DNA from 2 places in the Clostridium fungisolvens genome. Region 2 is predicted to be linked to the other one. Evidence: a T-box and tRNA genes for the amino acid it is inferred to sense, from the RefSeq annotation. Region 2 holds a T-box; the other holds one or more tRNA genes.
What was found. The T-box of region 2 lies ahead of bsdtw1_RS15145 (alanine--tRNA ligase). A T-box ahead of a tRNA ligase gene usually reads a tRNA of that ligase, here a tRNA-Ala.

Region 1 (8,146 bases), 1.1 Mb from region 2:
TGATATACCTGGAGAAAGAGGTGATGGAACTATAGGTGCGTTTAGTGGCTCTTGTGAGATACCTAGAGAAAGTGTTTCGCCGGAGATATTAAAAGAGCTTGAAGAAAAAGGATCAGCAGTTCTTAAAGTTCCAGAAGAAGATATAAATATGGGTAAACTAGATTCAAAGGTATGTCAACAATATGCACTAAAAGAATTTGCTGAAAATATTGTATTACTTGATACTGGGCATATAAAGGTTATGACTTCTTATTATCCTTTAGAAAAGTTACGAAAGATAAAAGGTTTGGAAAATGCCAGGTATATAGATCCTTACTCAGGAGGAGTAGGCAATTCCATAAGATATCTTTCATCAACACCTAGAGATAATGATATGAAAGTTAAGGGGATTGATAATCTATTTGTAGCAGGAGAAAAGGCAGGTTTCTTTATTGGCCACACAGAAGCAATGAGTACTGGAACACTAGCTGGACATAATGCAGTGAGAAGTTATTTAGGAATGGAGACTGTAATACTTCCTAGAAAAACTGTAGTAGGTGATATAATTGCTTATGCTAATGAAAGGCTAAATACTGAAGACGGAAGAAGAGTTAGGCATACTTTTTCTGGAGCTGAGTATTTTGAAAGAATGAAGGCATTAGGTTTATATACAACAGATAATGAGGAAATTAAAAAGAAAATAGAAGATTTGGGGATAAGTAATATATTTAACCAAAAGCTATAGAATAATAAAACTTTAGATTCTGTCACTTAAGTTTGTGACAGTTCTAAAGTTTTATCTGTTTTATATAATATCAATTGCAACACGTTTATCATTTTTTGAATTTTATTTTTTCGTGGGTTAATAACCATTCTTTTCTCCAAAGGCCACCTCCATAACCAACTAATTTTCCTGAGCTACCTATAATTCTATGACAAGGTATTATTAATGGAATAGGGTTTTTATTATTTGCTCCACCTACAGCTCGAACAGCTTTTGGGTTATTTATGGCTATAGCAATATCTTTATATGTCTTTATAGAGCCAAAAGGAACATTTATAAGTTCATTCCATACAGCCCTTTGAAAATCAGTACCAGAAGGCAAAATAGGCAAATCAAATTGAGTTCTTTTACCTTCAAAATATTCTTGTAACTGGTTTAGACAATTTGTGATTAGAAAGTTGTGGTTTTCATCCTCTGATGTTTTGTTTTCTATAAAATCAAGACCAACGATATGATCTGTGCAGGCCTCAACCTTTATTAAGCCAACAGGAGAGGAATAGTAACCTATATAATATGTATCCATAATGTCCTCCGTAAAATGAGTATAATTATAAATTATATACTATTTGAAAAGTAGAATAAATAATTTGCTGGTGTTATAATTAGAAAGAAATGGGACAGTATTTAATATAGTACATAAAATAATATCGTTAAGCGATTTTTATTCTTTATCGCTTCATCGATTTTTTGATTAGTTATTAAGATTTATAATTTTAAAGGAGCGAGTATTTGATGAGAAAAGATTTTAACGAGTTTAAGACGTTTATTAAAGGTAAAAATATTGCTGTAATAGGAATTGGTGTCAGTAATATACCTTTAATAGATTTCTTATTAAGTTTAGGGGCTAGTGTTACTGCATTTGACAAGAAAAGTAAGTCTGAGTTAGGTGAAGTTGCAACTGGATTTGAAATAAAAGGTGTTAAGTTGAATCTTGGAGAAGGTTATCTTGATAATTTAGTAGGCTTTGATGTTATATTCAAGAGTCCATCGATGAGAATAGATCATGAAGCTCTATTAAATGCAAAGGCTAATGGAGCGTATATAACATCAGAAATAGAGGAGTTCGTTAGATATTGTAAAGGAAAGGTGTATGGAATTACTGGCAGTGATGGAAAAACTACTACAACTTCTGTAATATCTGAGTTGCTTAAGGCTCAAGGATTTAAGACTTGGACAGGTGGAAATATAGGTATACCACTGTTTACAAAAATAGAGGAAATTAAAGAAGAAGATAGAGTTGTTTTAGAATTATCAAGCTTTCAGTTGATGACAATGAATAGTCAAGTAGATGTTGCAATTGTTACGAATATAACTCCTAATCATTTAGATATGCATAAAGGAATGGGAGAGTATATTGATGCTAAAAAGAATATATTCAAGTTTCAAACTCCAAAAGATTTACTTATTATAAATAGAGAAAATGACATAACAGCTTCATTTAAAGATGAGGCTCAAGGAAAAGTTATAGAATTTAGTTCTAAAAGAGAACTAAAAGATGGGGCTTACTATAAAGATGGAAGTTTGTACGTATTTGGCAATGAGATATGTAAAAAGAGCGATATTGTCATAAAGGGAATGCATAATGTGGAGAATTATTTGGCAGCCTTCGCAGCAACTTACGGAGAAGTATCTGTGGAAGTTATGAAAAATGTTGCAACTTCGTTCAGAGGGGTTGCACATAGAAGTGAATTTATAAGAGAAGTAAATGGAGTGAAATATTATAATGATTCTATAGGGTCATCTCCTACAAGAACTTTAGCTACAATAAAAGCTTTTGAAAAACCTGTGATACTAATAGCAGGAGGATATGATAAGAAGATACCTTTTGAACCTCTTGCGTATGAAGGATATAAATATATAAAAAAACTTATTTTATTAGGTGCCACAAAAGATAAAATAGTAGAAGCATTTAATAAGTTAAAACAAGAAGAGGGTATTGAAGTTCCTATATATTGTGTAGATAGTTTAGAAAACGCTGTGTTGAAAGCAAAGGAATTGGCAGACGAAGAGGATATAGTTGCGCTATCTCCTGCTTGTGCAAGCTTTGATATGTTTGCAAACTTTGAAGTAAGAGGAAATAAATTTAAAGAGATAGTTAACAATTTATAGTTAATAAAAAAGACGCTAATGAAGTAGGCATTAGCGTCTTTTATTATGTAAAGCAAAGTATAAAAATTTCGATTATTTGATATTATATGTTTTTATATCATTATGAGAAGTTTTTGATTCATAGTATACAGTGTTTTCAGATATAAAGTATTGCTCAACACCTTCGTTTATAATTGGGTTTGTTGATGCTGTTCCGTTTGCAGGTGAAATTAATTCGTTTAAATAATTACCTGAAGACCTATTTATAAAGAATATTCTTCCTGAAATTACTTGTAGGTTCTCTGCTTCAACATTCATAAGCTTCTTATCTTCCATGCTCTGCAAATCTAAACTCCATATAGAATCTTGATCTCCTGAATTAACATAAATTAGTTTGTTGTTAGCAACACCAAAGCTTTCAGCCGAATTACTAGTTAGTTCAGTTTTTGTTTTATCAGTAAGAGAGTAAGCGTATAGTTTGAATTTGTCATTTTTATTTTGATATATTATTGTATCGTTAAATAAAAGAAACTTTCCTACAGAATCTTGAATTACTGCAGTTTTAGTATTATCGCTCAAATTTATTTTATAAATCTTACTGTTATCACTTTGATTTATAAAATATAATCCGTCGGCTCCTAAAGTTATATTTGAACTTTTGCTGTTATCAAGTTTTTTTACTTCCTTTGTGCTATCAGATAAAGTATATATATTGCCGTTATCAGATATATTAGTAAAATATATTTTTTCAGTATCTTGAACCATTTCTCTAGAAAATAAATCATATTTCTTTGTAGCTTTGAGCAAATCATTTATTGAGTTAATATCGCTACCTAAATATTCATATAACCTATTATTGTCTTTCCATTGAGATACATATATATTGTTACCTACTTTTACGATCGGTAGAGCGACAATAGGATCTCCAGACACTGAGATGCTTTTTGTATCATTTTTTACATCATTGTTTGAATTATTTTCTGTAGTTGGAGAAGTTATTTTTATCTCAGTTGAATTGCTACTATTAGTGCTTGAGTTTGTTGAATTGCTTTTAGATGAACAACCAACTAATAAAAAAGAAAATACGATAACTGAACAAATTAAAAATTTCTTCATGCTTTTCCTCCTAAGTATTATTTATAAAATATATAGATTTATAAATAGTAGTGTAAAATCTCATACAGAACTATTTAAATACTAATATTGACTTTACTAAATTCTGTTAATGAATATAGTTTTTTGGTTTATAGTTTTAATCATTAATAAATTACTTCATACTTGAATCCATGGCTTAAAGTTCTATTCATGAGAAAACATGAGAAGTTTAAAAATAGATTTTTGATTGAAGTAGTTCATATTTAAGTATATATCAATTGATTGTTAGTTATAAGTTTTTTATTCTTTAAAAAAATGATTTAGACAAAACTGCTTGTAGTTAAACTTTAGTGCCTAAAAAAATTACACTACTAAAGAATAAAAAAGAATATATAACATGTAAAACGTTCTGTTAATAATTCAAAAAAGTAGATGTATACTAAGTATATTATCGTAATGATATTAGATATATTAACAATAAAATACAAATTTATTTATAAACATTACCACGTGTATCATTAATAGAAATAGCTTAAATATATTAGTAAAATAAAACTATAGTGAGATAATTTCTTTATTTATATCATAGATAGGAATGAGTAAAATAATAAAAATGTTACTATAATAAACGTCGCAGATGAGTGACAAGATAATAAATTAAAACTTGTTGAAAAAATAAGTTGACAATTTAAATCTTAAATGTTAATATTATTAAGCAGTCGGAAACGATTGCACTGGTCTTTGAAAATTAAACAGAGAAGATAAACAAAGTCTAAAACTAGACTTAAACTAAACCAGCAATTCTTTTGAAAAAAGACTTACTAAGTAAGTAAGCTATGATTAAACTTTAAATTGAGAGTTTGATCCTGGCTCAGGACGAACGCTGGCGGCGTGCCTAACACATGCAAGTCGAGCGGAGAAAGTTCTTCGGAACTTTCTTAGCGGCGGACGGGTGAGTAACACGTGGGTAACCTGCCTTATAGAGGGGGATAGCCTTCCGAAAGGAAGATTAATACCGCATAACATTTTCGTTTCGCATGAAATGAAAATCAAAGGAGCAATCCGCTATAAGATGGACCCGCGGCGCATTAGCTAGTTGGTGAGGTAATGGCTCACCAAGGCGACGATGCGTAGCCGACCTGAGAGGGTGATCGGCCACATTGGAACTGAGATACGGTCCAGACTCCTACGGGAGGCAGCAGTGGGGAATATTGCACAATGGGGGAAACCCTGATGCAGCAACGCCGCGTGAGTGATGAAGGCCTTCGGGTTGTAAAGCTCTGTCTTTGGGGACGATAATGACGGTACCCAAGGAGGAAGCCACGGCTAACTACGTGCCAGCAGCCGCGGTAATACGTAGGTGGCAAGCGTTGTCCGGATTTACTGGGCGTAAAGGGAGCGTAGGTGGATATTTAAGTGGGATGTGAAATACCTGAGCTTAACTTGGGTGCTGCATTCCAAACTGGATATCTAGAGTGCAGGAGAGGAAAGTGGAATTCCTAGTGTAGCGGTGAAATGCGTAGAGATTAGGAAGAACACCAGTGGCGAAGGCGACTTTCTGGACTGTAACTGACACTGAGGCTCGAAAGCGTGGGGAGCAAACAGGATTAGATACCCTGGTAGTCCACGCCGTAAACGATGGATACTAGGTGTGGGGGTTTCAACACCTCCGTGCCGCCGTTAACACAATAAGTATCCCGCCTGGGGAGTACGGTCGCAAGATTAAAACTCAAAGGAATTGACGGGGGCCCGCACAAGCAGCGGAGCATGTGGTTTAATTCGAAGCAACGCGAAGAACCTTACCTAGACTTGACATCTCCTGAATTACCCTTAACCGGGGAAGTCGGTACCTTTGGTACCGACAGGAAGACAGGTGGTGCATGGTTGTCGTCAGCTCGTGTCGTGAGATGTTGGGTTAAGTCCCGCAACGAGCGCAACCCTTATTGTTAGTTGCTACCATTTAGTTGAGCACTCTAGCGAGACTGCCCGGGTTAACCGGGAGGAAGGTGGGGATGACGTCAAATCATCATGCCCCTTATGTCTAGGGCTACACACGTGCTACAATGGCAAGTACAAAGAGACGCAAGACCGTGAGGTGGAGCAAATCTCAAAAACTTGTCCCAGTTCGGATTGTAGGCTGAAACTCGCCTACATGAAGCCGGAGTTGCTAGTAATCGCGAATCAGCATGTCGCGGTGAATACGTTCCCGGGCCTTGTACACACCGCCCGTCACACCATGAGAGTTGGCAATACCCGAAGTCTGTGAGCTAACCCGTAAGGGAGGCAGCAGCCGAAGGTAGGGTCAGCGATTGGGGTGAAGTCGTAACAAGGTAGCCGTAGGAGAACCTGCGGCTGGATCACCTCCTTTCTATGGAGAAATTATTAAGTACTGATGCATTTCAGACTTAATATATACGAATTCTGGTTAGAATCTCTCTCTGTTTAATTTTGAGATACCAAGTAATTGGCATCTTAATTTAATATACACATATGGGGGTATAGCTCAGTTGGGAGAGCACCTGCCTTGCACGCAGGGGGTCAAGAGTTCGAATCTCTTTATCTCCACCATTTGTGGGCTTATAGCTCAGCTGGTTAGAGCGCACGCCTGATAAGCGTGAGGTCGATGGTTCGAGTCCATTTAAGCCCACCATTGTTCTTTGAAAATTGCACATAAGTTAAAGTAAAGATATTTACTATTCTTTGTAATAAATTGATTACTAAAATGCACGCTAGTATTTTAGTAAATCAGCAAATTTGTAACTCAAATTTGATTTGATAGGTCAAGCTACAAAGGGCGCATGGTGAATGCCTTGGCATCAAGAGCCGAAGAAGGACGTGACAAGCTGCGATAAGCTTTGGGTAGGCGCAAATAGCCTGTGATCCAAAGATCTCCGAATGAGGAAACTCACGTAGGTAACCCTACGTATCCTATAGTGAATACATAGCTATAGGAGGGTAAACCTAGGGAACTGAAACATCTAAGTACCTAGAGGAAGAGAAAGAAAAATCGATTCCGTCAGTAGCGGCGAGCGAAATCGGAAGAGCCCAAACCAAAGATTTATCTTTGGGGTTGCGGACAGAACATAACATTGGTGGCTATTGTAATTGAAGATATCTGGAAAGATACACCGTAGAAGGTAATAGTCCTGTAAGTGAAACAAGAAGACCATAGTTCTGCTCCAGAGTACCACGAGACACGTGAAACCTTGTGGGAAGCAGGGAGGACCACCTCCCAAGGCTAAATACTACTTGATGACCGATAGTGAAGAAGTACCGTGAGGGAAAGGTGAAAAGAACCCCGGGAGGGGAGTGAAATAGAACCTGAAACCGTGTGCCTACAACCGATCATAGCACCATATGTGTGTGATGATGTGCTTTTTGTAGAACGAGCCAACGAGTTACGGTATGTAGCGAGGTTAAGTACTTAAGGTACGGAGCCGAAGGGAAACCGAGTCTGAATAGGGCGACTAGTTGCATGCCGTAGACCCGAAACCGGGTGACCTATCCATGGCCAGGTTGAAGCGAAGGTAAAACTTCGTGGAGGACCGAACCACGTTGGTGTTGAAAAACCATGGGATGAGCTGTGGATAGCGGAGAAATTCCAATCGAACTCGGAGATAGCTGGTTCTCCCCGAAATAGCTTTAGGGCTAGCGTCGGATATGACTAATGGAGGTAGAGCACTGAATGGGCTAGGGGGCATATCGCTTACCGAACCTTATCAAACTCCGAATGCCATATAGTATTAGTCCGGCAGTCAGACTGCGAATGATAAGATCCGTAGTCAAAAGGGAAACAGCCCAGATCGTCAGCTAAGGTCCCAAAGTATAAGTTAAGTGGAAAAGGATGTGGGATTTCTAAGACAACTAGGATGTTGGCTTAGAAGCAGCCACTCATTAAAAGAGTGCGTAATAGCTCACTAGTCGAGAGATCCTGCGCCGAAGATGTTCGGGGCTCAAACTTATCACCGAAGCTACGGCTAGCAGATTTATCTGCTGGGGTAGGGGAGCGTCGTAATCGGGCTGAAGTCGTACCGTAAGGAGCGGTGGACTGATTACGAGTGAGTATGTTGGCATCAGTAGCGAGAACTAGGTGAGAATCCTAGTGGCCGAAAACCTAAGGTTTCCTCAGGAAGGCTCGTCCGCTGAGGGTTAGTCGGGACCTAAGCCGAGGCCGAAAGGCGTAGGTGATGGACAATCGGT
Region 2 (8,146 bases):
GAATAAAAATAACGATATTTCCAACTACATTGCTAAAAGCAAATCTTTTTAAATTCTCAGTGCTACCAGATATATATTCCTTTATACTATGAAAAGGAATGAGATTGATTGACCTCGATGAAGTGCTTTGGCTATTAAACGGATCTGAAAGCGAAACTCTTGATAGAATCAATAATTTAACTAAAAAAAGTACATAACAAATGAAAACACCATATAAAAAGACTGTTTTAAATTTTTCACGTTTATTCATAATACCTCCATTTTTCATTCCATCCCGGCTTATTCACCGAAATTCAGTTTATAAATAATCTAATTAGATTTATTTTGGATTTACAGTTTTATGTGATTTTTTCAAATAGCGTGATTATTATACCATATCTTTGATATCGATCACTTACACTTTTATAAATATAGATGGGTTAAACCTTTTCTTTTAAAGAGTTATAAGAAGAATGCTACCAACGTAGTTTTGAGAAATTATAGTCATAAAGTAGGGATACAAATTTCTTAATTACTAAAAATACATTAATAATATGAAAAAGGGTGGTTATGATGAAAAGATTATCACTAATGATATCAAAAGGTTTGTGAGGCTTATTTTTATAACTTGAATGTATCTTAAAGAATAATATTCTTAATATGAAGTGCTTCATCTATATATTTTTTCTACGATAATTATAATAGAAAGACCTAATTAAATATCCAAGGAAGGAGTTTTATGTATGGCTGATGAAAAGAAAGTAGAAGGTATTATTTCAGTATCTAAAGTCCGTGTCATACAGAAAGATTATAAGTTTAGGAATATTCTTCTTAAAAAGAAAAAACAGTGGCGTAACAAGGATGGTAAAGCTGCTGAGAATAAAAACGAGGAAGATTATATGGCTCATAAGAGTTATGTAGAAGAAGTTAAGACAGCCTTAATGTATGGTGATGTTGGTCATGGTTTGTTATTAGATAAAAAGGTCTAATAAGATGAATCTAATGTCAGGATAATTTGAAAAATACTAGGTAGCTAAGCTGGTTTCTGTTTTGAATGGAAACCAGTTTTTTTGCTTAGTTGTATTTAAGAATATTGTTGAGATGATTTTTAAGTTATTAAAGGACTATCTTGATACTTAATCTACATTATGATAATTTATTAAAGGCGGTATAACTCAATTTTTAATTTAGATTATGTTTACGAATATTATTAGAGTTAATTGGTTATACAGGAGAATCTATATGAGTGAGCTATTAGAATTAAATTATTTTATAGAAAGTAGGTTTATACTAATGAAACTTGGCTACGTTACTTCTATACTTTCAGCCATTTTATTCGGACTTGCAGGGGTTCTTATTAAGCTTATATTCTCTTTTAATATAGAATCTATCGATCTTATAATATTACAATATACATTTGTTGTGATTTTACTATTTATCCCATTATCAATATTTAATATTAAAACATTAAAAGTAGGGAAGACAGATTTTTTAAGGCTAATGGTACTTGGTGTATTAGGTGACTGCTTTATGACGGTGTTTTATTATAAGTCGTTTTACTATCTTCCAGTAGGGATAGCTACGGTGCTTTTGTATACATCACCAATTTTTATTTATTTATATTCAGTGTTTTTTGAAAAGAATAAGTTTACGATTAAGAGCTTTATTTTACTTATTGCCATATTTATTGGCTGTACAATGGTTATTGGAATTTTACCTTTTTCATATTCAACCACAGGTATAGTTTACGGTATTTTAGCAGCTGCATGTTTTGGATTTATGAATGTGTATTCATCTAAAAAGCTTAAGGATATTAATTCAATAAGTCTAACATTTTATTCTATGCTATTTTCTTTGATCTTTCTTTGTATATATAGATTGCCTACTAAGGGCTTAGAATTAAATCTGCCGATAAAGGCTTATATTTATATAATGATATTATCTTTGTTATGTGCTTTTTTACCTCTAATGCTATTTTATTATTCTATAAAACGTATTGGATCTTTTAATACCTCTGTCATTGGTAACTTAGAAGTGCCTACGGCTATCGTATCTGGGTTTCTTATATTCAATGAGGAAATAAGAGTGATTCAATTAATAGGTACTTTGATAATTTTACTTGGTGTGTACAATATAGAAAAACACAGTGCCATTGAATAGATGTATATCATATCCTTATAGTAAGGTCTATTGTTGAAATGGAGATTAAATATAATAAGTGTTTAATAAAGATAATATATAAGCAGTAATATTTTCTACCTTAACTCAGTTCTTATATATTGACATTGGTTTCCTTTTGTGGTAATTTTAATACAACTAAAAACCTAAAGGCTATGATGAGAAATAGTAGATATAAGCTGTAGTCACAGAGAGAAGAGGTAGGTGGAAATCTTCACGAAAGCTATATTGAAGCAGTCTCTGAGCTGTGAATCGAAAAGAGAGATCTTAGTAGGCTTCTTCGGATTTTCTGCCGTTAAAAGGAAACTAGTATCAGGTTGCATTTTGAGCACCTCGTACTTGCAGAGTGCAGAGTTAATCTCTGAATTTAGGTGGTAACACGGATTGTATAGTTCGCCCTAGGCTGAAAGTTTATTCAGCTTAGGGCTTTTTTATTTTCATAAGTAAAGGAGAGTTAAAATGAAGGCAAATGAATTAAGAAAAATGTATGTAGAGTTTTTTGAGAAGAGAGGTCATAAAGCAATAGGTTCAGCATCTCTGCTTCCTGATAATGATCCAAGCGTACTATTTACTACAGCAGGGATGCATCCCCTTGTTCCTTATCTTTTAGGAGAAAAACACCCACAGGGAAAGAGGTTAGTTGATGTTCAAAAATGTGTTCGAACGGGTGATATTGATGAGGTAGGGGATGATACCCATTTAACCTTTTTTGAGATGCTTGGTAATTGGTCTCTAGGAGATTATTTTAAGGAAGAGTCTATTACAATGAGCTATGTATTTCTTACAGAGTATTTAAATATACCTGTAGAAAGACTTGCAGTCACTGTATTTGAAGGTGATTCTCTAGTACCGAGAGATACAGAGGCAGCAGAGATATGGATTAGAAATGGGCTTAAGAAAGAACAGATTTATTTTTATGGTAGAGATGAGAACTGGTGGGGACCTGCAGGAAAAACTGGGCCATGTGGTCCTGATACAGAAATCTTCTATGATATGGGTGAAGAAAAGTGTGGAGAAGATTGTGGACCTGCATGCAGCTGTGGAAAATATGTGGAGATTTGGAATAATGTTTTCATGGAATACAATAAGAATGAAGACGGAACTTATTCTGAGCTTCTACAGAAAAATGTAGATACTGGAATGGGGTTAGAGCGTGTACTAACGATTTTAAATGGCTATAACAATGTATATGAAACAGAACTATTTCAACCTATTATAGAAAAGATAGAAAGTCTTACAGGTATAAAATATACAGAAGATAACAAAGAGACCTTTCGTATAATCAGTGATCATATGAGAGCAGCAACCTTTATCTTGGGAGACCCAAAGGGAGTGACACCATCAAATTCTGAACAAGGATATATATTAAGAAGACTTATAAGGCGTACCATCAGGTTAATTAAAAAACTTGGAATTGATAGCAATATTATTTGCAGTATTGCTGAAGTAATTATTGAAAATTATGGCCATATATATTCTGAATTAGTTAAAAATAAAAAGTTTATTTTAGAGCAACTTGAAAAGGAATATCTATTATTCTCAAAAACTCTAGATAGCGGTTTAAAGATGGCTGAGAGATATTTTTCTAAATTAGAGGAGGGCAATAGCTTAAGTGGAGATTTAGCTTTCAAATTATATGATACCTTTGGATTTCCAATTGAATTTACTGTTGAAATTGCCTCTGAACGAAAGATAAATGTAGATATATCTGCTTTTCAAGAAAAGTTTAGGGAGCATCAAGAAAAGTCTAGAAAAGGTGCTGCTGAAAAGTTCAAAGGAGGACTTGCAGACAATAGCGAGAGAACAACTAAGCTTCATACAGCTACTCATTTATTAAATGCTGCACTTCGAAAAGTGCTAGGGGACAGTGTATATCAAAGGGGAAGTAATATCAATTCAGAGAGGCTGAGATTTGATTTTTCCTTTGAAAGAAAGCTGACGAAGGAAGAGTTAGAACAGGTAGAAAAAATAGTAAATGAGGCTATATCAAAAGGAATAGATGTTGTATGTACTGAACAAACCTTAGAAGAAGCAAGAGCAGACGGTGCTATTGGAGTTTTTGAAAGCAAGTATGGGGAGATTGTAAAGGTATATACCATTCCTGGATACTCCAAAGAAATATGTGGGGGGCCTCATGCTTCAAATACATCTGAGCTAAAGAGTTTCAAAATATTTAAGGAAGAAAGCTCATCATCTGGAGTAAGAAGAATTAAGGCTACTATAGGATAATGAAAGACTGCGTAGTTTAAAAAAGTGAAATAAGTTTGTGGCTATAAAAAATAAAACAACCTCTATCTAAATTTTATAATTTTTCATAGAGGTTGTTTTTACTTTGCTCGAACTATTCTATTATCCCATGTAAGTTCATAACTTCTTTAAGACCATTTGTTGCTGTAATTATAGTCAAAGATAAATGTTTAATCTATAAGATTGTTCTATAAAAATATAACAATAGTATTTTTGTAGATTAAGTTCAACTAAGTTTCTTTTTTCTATATTGCATTGGTGTAAACCCAAAATTTTTATGGAATATTTCCGTAAAATAACTGGAGCCGTTAAAGCCACATTGGAGTGCTATTTCAGTAACTGAAAGTGAAGGAATATTTAAAAGCTCGATGCTTTTTTCTAGTCTATATTCTGTTAGATAAGAGATTGGAGTCTTATGTAAAATTAATTGAAAGATATCACAGCAACTACTACGGCATACATTTCCAGCAGTGGCGATCTCATTTAGAGATATTTTTCTCTGATAATTCTTCTGTATAAAACCTATCATGTTATGCATAGCTTCCAGTTTTTTATTATCAGTATTTTCATTAGTGGACATATTGTTTTTCATATCTTGGTGAAGTCTATAACATAATGAATGTAGGAGGCTCATTAGCTGCAACTCAAAACCATCTTGTTCCTCATCACATAATTTATATATTTGTTCTAGCATGTCTATCAAGTTTCTTTGCCAAGATATTTCTTGAGTCAATATGAAAAATGGATGTGAAGCATCTGTACATATTGGAAGTACATAAGCGTCCCTAATTCTTTCAATAGTAGAAATCAGGTATGGGTGTATCAGTATGCAGATAAAATCACAGTCAGAACCATCTGCAGAAAAGCCATAATGCATCTGCTCGGAATTTACGAAAATACATTGATCCTCTTGAATTTTATAGACTTTTCCGTTTACGTAATAAGACATTTTTCCCTTTAAAACTAGAGTGAATTCCCAATCCTTATGCCAATGATTTGCAGCAGTCATATTTGGGTAGTCTGAAAGTAAGGCTTGCTTTGCACGAATAGGAAAGTCAGTGAAATTATATGAAACAATTTCTGAATTATCACTTAATAATTGTATTTCCAACATAGGTTTTCCTCCAAAAGTTATAAATTTTCAGGACATTTTTGAAAATTTAGCATGTCCATTCAAACCTAAGCTATATATACTTAGTAGTTATATATCGATTTTAACTCATTATCTTAGTATAAATCTATATACGATTGTTATAAAAAATAAAACTATTTTTATATAATTATGAAGGGTTACAGAATATTATTATATTATAAGTTAAATAAGAAAGAGATTGGAGAATTTTGCTTGGGAGGTAGATTATTATTAAAAATGATAATGTAAATATAAGAAAATATCGTTATGATGATAAACCCTATCTAAGGACAATATGTAAGGAAACTGCATGGGATGATTACAAGATAAATGACAACAAACTTGAGGGTGTATGTGTTATGTTCAATGATTATTTCACAGAACAGGAGCCAGAACATATATGGGTGGCAACTGACAAAGAGGATAAGCCTATAGGATATGTAATCTGTAATACAGATTATATTCGATATAAACAATTGATGAATCAAATATATTATCCAAGACTAAAGCAGTTATCACCAGAAGATATTGAGTTTTTTGAAAGCTTTTTATTAGCCTTAGATAAAGTAGTATATAATCATCCAGTACATTTTCATATTGATATACTGCCTGGCCATCAGAGGCAGGGGATTGGGCACAAGCTATTAGACGCATTAGGAAAACAACTTATAAGTGAAGAATTTGAAACAATGATGCTTTATGCAAGTTCTAGAAATTCTGTAGGGTATCATTTTTATTTAAAATATGGATTTAAGGAAATTCATGATTATCAAAATGACGCAGTAGCATTGGCGTATTATTTGTAAAATAAGAATAGGAAAAAGGAGATAGCAAAGATGAGTTATATAGATTTGCATATGCACTCTTGTTACAGTGATGATGGGGAGTTTAAGCCCCAGAGGTTAGTAGATTTTTGCTTAGATAAAAACATAAAATATTTTTCAATTGCAGACCATAACTCTGTAAGAGCAATAGTGGAAGCAAAAGAGTATTGCATTGGCAAAGATATTGAAATTATTCCTGCAATAGAACTGGATTGTTCTATTGATAAGGTGAATTTACATGTTTTGGGGTATGGTATAGATTATAATGAAAAAATATTCCATGAGATTGAAGAAAATATTATTACACAAGAACAAACTGCATCAAAAGAGCGAATGCGATTAGTAAGAGAACTGGGCATAGATTTTTCAGATGAAGTGATTACTTCATTATCTAGAAATGGCGTAGTTAATGGTGAAATGATTGCTGAAGCTGCTATGATGTTTGATGAGGCTCATGAAAATCCACTACTTAAGCCTTATTATGAAAACGGATCTAGGAGTGATAATCCTTATGTGAATTTTTACTGGGATTATTGTGCTCAAGGTAAACCTGCTTACGTTGAAGTAAAGTTCATAAGTTTGCAGGAAGCAGTTAAAATCATTAAGGAAAGTGGAGGCATACCAGTTTTAGCTCACCCAGGGAATAATGTTAAGGAAAAAGTAGATCTATTAGAAGACATCATTGCCTGTGGGATTAAGGGCATAGAAGTTTATAGCAGCTATCATAATAAAGAACAAGTAGCATTTTATAAAGAATTTGCATTGAAACATAAATTGCTTTTAACCTGTGGAAGTGATTTTCATGGGAAAACTAAACCTAGTATATCTTTAGGTGGAACGGAATGTGAGCACAATGAAGAGAGAATAATAGCAGAATTAAAGGTTGGTATAAATTAAGTTTGATCACAGGAACTTTGTATCTAATACGCATAAATCAGAAATGAAAAATTAAGAAATAAAGATGAAACGCTTCAATCTGAAATCTATTTTCCAAACTCATCTGGGTTCTGAGAGGAGAATTTAAAAATATAAATTTAATTAAGAAGTGGTTCTTCTATAAATACAAAGGGAAATTGTATAATAACAGTAGAATTAAGGGAAGAGATACTGTATGAATATGATGTAGACCACAATAGTAAATTACATGTTAATAAAAATAAGGGTACACTGGTAGAAAAGGAGAATTTAGAAATGAATCAAAAAGAAAGAATGTTAGCAGGGTTGCCATATAAAGCTTGGTTAGATGGACTTTCAGAAGAAAGAATGGAAAATAAGTTAAAGGTACATGAGTACAATTTATTGAGTCCAGATGAGAAAGATAAAATAGAGCGATTAATTAAGAATATACTAGGAAAAACTGGGGACAACATTGTTGTAGAGCAGCCATTTCACTGTGATTATGGTAAAAATATTGAAGTTGGCAATAATTTTTTCGCCAATTATAATTTAACAATATTAGATGTTGGTAAAGTGGTTATTGGTAAGAACGCACAATTTGCACCAAATGTTTCACTATATACAGCTGGTCATCCATTACATCCTGATTCACGAAATTCAGGTTATGAATATGGTATTGGCATAACAATAGGAGATAATGTTTGGCTTGGGGGAAATGTTGTTGTAAACCCTGGAGTTCATATCGGAAATAATGTTGTAATTGGCTCTGGAAGTGTGGTAACGAAGGATATACCTGATAATGTTATTGCCGTAGGAAATCCATGTAAGGTAATTCGTGAGATTACAGAAGAAGATCGTAAATATTATTATAAAAATTATGAGTTTGATG

Region 1: it encodes a tRNA-Ala, which carries the amino acid that the T-box ahead of bsdtw1_RS15145 (alanine--tRNA ligase) is inferred to sense. The anticodon was not compared.

The regions. Positions count from the first base shown of each region.
Region 1 covers NZ_BLZR01000001.1:4,508,537-4,516,682, reverse strand. The annotation lists gene bsdtw1_RS20045 (FAD-dependent oxidoreductase) at 1-724, shown strand, start outside; gene bsdtw1_RS20040 (methylated-DNA--[protein]-cysteine S-methyltransferase) at 813-1,286, opposite strand; gene murD (UDP-N-acetylmuramoyl-L-alanine--D-glutamate ligase) at 1,496-2,872, shown strand; gene bsdtw1_RS20030 (DUF5050 domain-containing protein) at 2,945-3,967, opposite strand; rRNA gene bsdtw1_RS20025 (16S ribosomal RNA) at 4,795-6,314, shown strand; tRNA gene bsdtw1_RS20020 (tRNA-Ala) at 6,439-6,514, shown strand; tRNA gene bsdtw1_RS20015 (tRNA-Ile) at 6,520-6,596, shown strand; rRNA gene bsdtw1_RS20010 (23S ribosomal RNA) at 6,725-8,146, shown strand, end outside.
Region 2 covers NZ_BLZR01000001.1:3,430,865-3,439,010, reverse strand. The annotation lists gene bsdtw1_RS15160 (VanZ family protein) at 1-250, opposite strand, end outside; gene bsdtw1_RS15155 (hypothetical protein) at 723-968, shown strand; gene bsdtw1_RS15150 (DMT family transporter) at 1,222-2,139, shown strand; T-box leader at 2,304-2,561, shown strand; gene bsdtw1_RS15145 (alanine--tRNA ligase) at 2,617-4,386, shown strand; gene bsdtw1_RS15140 (helix-turn-helix domain-containing protein) at 4,631-5,518, opposite strand; gene bsdtw1_RS15135 (GNAT family N-acetyltransferase) at 5,896-6,342, shown strand; gene bsdtw1_RS15130 (PHP domain-containing protein) at 6,373-7,257, shown strand; gene bsdtw1_RS15125 (sugar O-acetyltransferase) at 7,552-8,146, shown strand, end outside.